DNA from 2 places in the Mesorhizobium kowhaii genome. Region 2 is predicted to be linked to the other one. Evidence: predicted binding sites of a transcription regulator. Region 2 holds the regulator's gene; the other holds the start of a gene.
The links. The regulator LexA, encoded in region 2, represses DNA repair genes until DNA is damaged. The targets are predictions, from matches to a motif close to TGTTCNNNNTGTGTTCNG.

Region 1 (2,403 bases), on a different contig from region 2:
CTGGGCCGGTGCGATCTTGCGGTAATCCGGCAGCGCGCAGGCTTCCCACAGCAGCGCCACGCGTTTGGCATTGGTGGCGAGTGCGCGGATGTCCTCGTCGCGCGACAGGTGCTCGAGCGCCTGCGCATCGACCGCAGGCAGCGCGCGCGTCAGCCCCTCGACAGGGGCGTTGGTCTCGATCGAGCGTTTCAGCGCGTCGAGGCTGGCGAAGTCGAAATGGGCGGTGCGCCACTGCAGCACCTTCACCGGGTCGAAGTCGTGGCCTTCGATCTTCTTGACCAGGTCCTCGTCAAGCGGGTCGACCTGGCCGGTGACGCCAAACGTGCCGTCGCGCAGATGCCGGCCGGCGCGGCCGGCGATCTGGCCAAGCTCGGCCGCCGTCAGGTTGCGATACTGATAGCCGTCGAACTTGCGGTTCTGGGCGAAGGCGACATGATCGAGATCAAGGTTGAGACCCATGCCGATGGCGTCGGTGGCGATGAGATAGTCGACGTCGCCCGACTGGAACAACGCCACCTGGGCGTTGCGGGTACGAGGCGAGAGCGCGCCAAGCACGACGGCGGCACCCCCCTGCTGACGACGGATCAGCTCGGCGATGGCATAGACCTCGTCGGCAGAGAACGCGACGATCGCCGTGCGCCTGGGCAGTCGGGTCAGCTTCTTCGACCCGGCATAGGCAAGATGCGACAGCCTCGGCCGCGTCACCACCGACACGCCCTTCAGCAGGCGCTGGAGGATGCCGTGCATGGTGGCCGCACCCAGCAGCAGCGTTTCCTGGCGGCCGCGCAGATGCAGGATGCGGTCGGTGAAGATGTGGCCGCGCTCGAGATCGCCGGCCAACTGCACCTCGTCGATGGCGACGAAGGCGGCGTCGGTCTCGCGCGGCATGGCCTCGACGGTGCAGACCGAATATTTGGCACCGGCCGGCTGGATCTTCTCCTCACCGGTGATCAGCGCGACCTTGTGGGCGCCGACCTTTTCGCAGACGCGGCCATAGACCTCACGCGCAAGCAACCTGAGCGGCAGGCCGATGATGCCACTCTCGTGCGCCACCATGCGCTCGATGGCGAGATGGGTCTTGCCGGTGTTGGTCGGCCCAAGCACGGCGGTCACGTCTCGGCCCGACAGGATCAGCGGTTCGGTATGTTTCGGCTGGATGTTCATCGACCTGGAAATAAGGCTTTCTGGTCTCTCGTTGTCGGGAGCGTGCCTCGAGTGGCGCGTATGACAGGCGACACATAAGGATTTCGAGCGCGAAGCGAAAGCGGAATGTTCCACCGGCGGCTCGAAGTCGTCTGTGTCAAGCTCCAGATTGGTTGCGGATTAACAGTTGGAACGAGTCTGGAACGAATCGGCGACGAATCAGTGACTCGACCAGATTCAGCTTTTGTTCACGGCTACATATGGATTTTGTGACCATGAGTCTCACCACATGCTGAATCAACGAACTGGCCCGTTTCATGCAGGGCGAGCTCTGCCGTTAACCTTTGCCGGCGAACGACCAGAATGCCTTGGCCTGCCTCTTCCAAGATTATGAAATTGTTGATCTTTCCTAAGCTCCGTTAAGGATTTGGCAGGCGATTCCGGCTGTCATCGTTAACACTCCGGTCAAAGCCGGAACGAATCGGCGCCGAATCAGCGATGCCAGAATCTTCCCGTTTTGTTCACCACAATATCTTGTGTTGCAAACAGCTTATCCACCGAGAATCCACAGGTTGCAAAGCCGGTTTTGCACAGGGCGGCCGGTGGTTGTTAACCTCTGCGTGCCGGATTGGGGCAGCAGCAGGCGTGGGCACGGCGAGAGCACTAAGCTGCCGACGAAAGACGGCCGGTCTGCCGGCCTGTCGATCTCGCCGCTCACACCGGCACTTCTGCCACAACCCGGGACAGAAAACCGCTTCACATTTTTCCTGGAATGTTTCAGGCGAAGTGAAGTGCCTCAGGCGAAGTATTGGCCGCCATTGGCTGATATGGTCGAGCCGGTGATGAAGCCGGCATCTTCGGATGCGAGGAAGACGACGCAGCGCGCGATCTCTTCCGGCTCGCCGAGGCGGCCGACGGGGATCTGCGGGATGATGCGCTCGTTGAGCACCTTCTCGTCGATTGCCTTGACCATTTCGGTGGCGATATAGCCGGGGCAGATGACGTTGACGGTGATGCCCGCGCGGGCCCCTTCCTGTGCAAGTGCCTTCGAAAAGCCGATGTCACCGGCCTTGGCGGCGGAGTAATTCACCTGTCCGGCCTGGCCCTTCTGGCCGTTGATCGAGGAGATGGTGATGACGCGGCCGAACTTGCGGTCGCGCATGCCGCCCCACAGCGGATGCGTCATGTTGAAGACGCCCGACAGATTGGTGTCGATGACCTCTTTCCACTGCTCGCGCGTGATCTTGTGGAACATGGCGT
Region 2 (2,403 bases):
TGTCGCCACATGAAGTGGTCGGCCCGAGTTTCCAGATGTCGTTCGCGGCGACCGCGGCGCTGGTCGGTGCCTATGCCGGCTGGTCGGATCATCGCGCGGGGAAAACGAGACCGCCGCCGCCACGGCGATCGCTGCCCGGCTTTCTCACGCGAAAATTCCTGTTGGCGATGGGTGGCCTTGCCATGACCTCCATCATCGCCGGCAGCGCCACTGCGCTGTTTGCCATCTGGCATTTTCAGCGGGTTTCGCCGCTTAGCCTGTTCGCCAATCTCGCCATCATGCCGATCGTGTCCGTCGTCATGTTCCTGGCCGTTGCCAGCGCCTTGTTGATGCCGTTCGGGTTCGACGGGCCATCCCTCTATCTGATGGGCAAAGGCCTGACGGCAATGATCGCCATATCGGGCTGGATTTCCGAACGTTCGCCTGTCGACGCAGTCGGGTTGATTTCGCAGCAGTCTGTCCTGCTGGTGGCGATTGCCTTGGTCATTGCGACGATGGCGACGACATGGCTGCGGCTCGCAGCGCTTCCCTTCGCACTTGCCGGCATGCTGACCGTCTCGGACACGCGCCCACCGGACGTGCTGATCTCGGAGGACGCCAGGCTGGTTGCGCTGCCGATCGGCGACGGCGAACTCGCCGTCAGCCGGGCACGCCCGAACGAATTCACGGTCGACAACTGGAAACGCGCGCTGACATCCGAAACCATCGTCATGCCGGAGGTGTTCAGCAAAGGAGACGGGCAATTCGAGATAGCGGATGCCGCCGAACTGCCGCCGGGAGCGCCTTTCTACTGCACATCAGGCGTTTGCCTTGCCAAGCATCCGTCCGGCGCGATCATTGCGCATGTCGAAGACCGAAAGGACGCCTGGAAAGCCTGCAGCCTCGCTGACCTGATCATCATCAATGACGCCACGGCCTATGACCCCTGTCACGATCCGCTGGTGCTCGTCATCACCAAGCGACAACTGGCTCGCAAGGGTAGTGCGGCCGTCTTCTTCGATCGCCAATCGGCGACCACGCCTGCGACGATCAGCTTCGCGGTGGACAGGCCATACCGGCCCTGGCACACGCAGCGCAAGTTCTCGCGCGAGGCGAGGGGCCTGCCACCCTACCGCAAACCCGAAAAGCCGGTTGCAAGCCCTGCTCAGTAGCGCCTGATCAACCCGACGAGCTTGCCTTGCACCTTGACCCTGTCCGGCCCGAAAATGCGGGTTTCATAGGCGGGGTTGGCAGCTTCGAGAGCAATCGAAGCACCCTTGCGGCGGAACCGCTTCAGCGTTGCTTCCTCTTCATCCACCAGCGCCACGATGATCTCGCCCGGGCTGGCTGTATCGGCGTTGCGGATGATGACGGTGTCGCCATCGAAGATGCCGGCCTCGATCATCGAATCGCCCTTGACCTCGAGGGCGTAGTGCTCGCCGCCCATGATCATGTCCGGCGGCACCGAGATCGAATGCGTCTGATGCTGGATAGCGTCGATCGGCACACCGGCGGCGATGCGCCCCATGACCGGGATCGACACGGCGGAAACCACGTCGTCGTCATTGCCGGCCGAAGGCATCCGCGAAAGCGCTGGCTTGATTTGCCGGCCAAGGCCGCCTTGACCGAGGCTGCCTTGGATGACGCTTGGCGAGAACTTTCTTGCCGCGTTGAGGCCGGGCGCGATCGAATCCGGCAGTCGCAGCACTTCCAGCGCGCGCGCCCGATTTGGTAGCCGGCGAATGAAACCGCGCTCCTCCAGCGCCGTGATCAGCCGGTGGATGCCGGATTTGGAGGCGAGGTCGAGCGCTTCCTTCATCTCGTCGAAGGAGGGCGGAATGCCGCTTTCCTTGAGCCGTTCATGAATGAACATCAGCAGTTCATGTTGTTTACGCGTCAGCATGGCGACCCCCCAGGAAACCTGAAACCAGAATCGGAAAAACAAACCCAGAACAAACACTATCTGTTCCAGTTGTGTTCCGCAACCGTTTAAAGTTTAATGAATTTGTTAAGGCGGCTGAAATCATTGGCGCGCGGCGGTGAGCCGCGATCGAGGGCCCCCTGCCGCCGCGGCGCACTGGCCTGCATTGAAATTGTTTTGGTTAATGGCCTGTGGCCCACTTCGTGGCGAGGTTTGGCATCAGCTGCCGACAGACCTCGATTGGGGGCATTTCCACTTTCACGTCTCGTTCAGCTGCCGTGAACGAAACGAAGCCAAAATGCCAACTTTCGTCAGAGAAATGGCAGATCTCCCTTGGTCTTTGTCCTTGTCGAACGGCAGATCATCGCGTGTTCATATTGTCCTTACCGGCATGGACATAGACATGCAGCGTATAGCCGATATGAGCGGTCATCAGCGCCTTCGCACGCTCGACGTTGCGATCCAGCGCCGCCTGCATGAGCGCCGTGTGATGTTCGATCGCG

Region 1: the regulator LexA is predicted to act here: its motif matches at 1,332-1,349, upstream of ACFFNA_RS19735 (helicase-related protein).

The regions. Positions count from the first base shown of each region.
Region 1 covers NZ_JBHLYT010000033.1:49,476-51,878, reverse strand. Annotated here, with positions in the region: gene ACFFNA_RS19735 (helicase-related protein) at 1-1,164, opposite strand, end outside; gene phbB (acetoacetyl-CoA reductase) at 1,940-2,403, opposite strand, start outside.
Region 2 covers NZ_JBHLYT010000006.1:232,055-234,457, reverse strand. Annotated here, with positions in the region: gene ACFFNA_RS07000 (ComEC/Rec2 family competence protein) at 1-1,151, shown strand, start outside; gene lexA (transcriptional repressor LexA) at 1,145-1,882, opposite strand; gene ACFFNA_RS06990 (GntR family transcriptional regulator) at 2,262-2,403, opposite strand, start outside.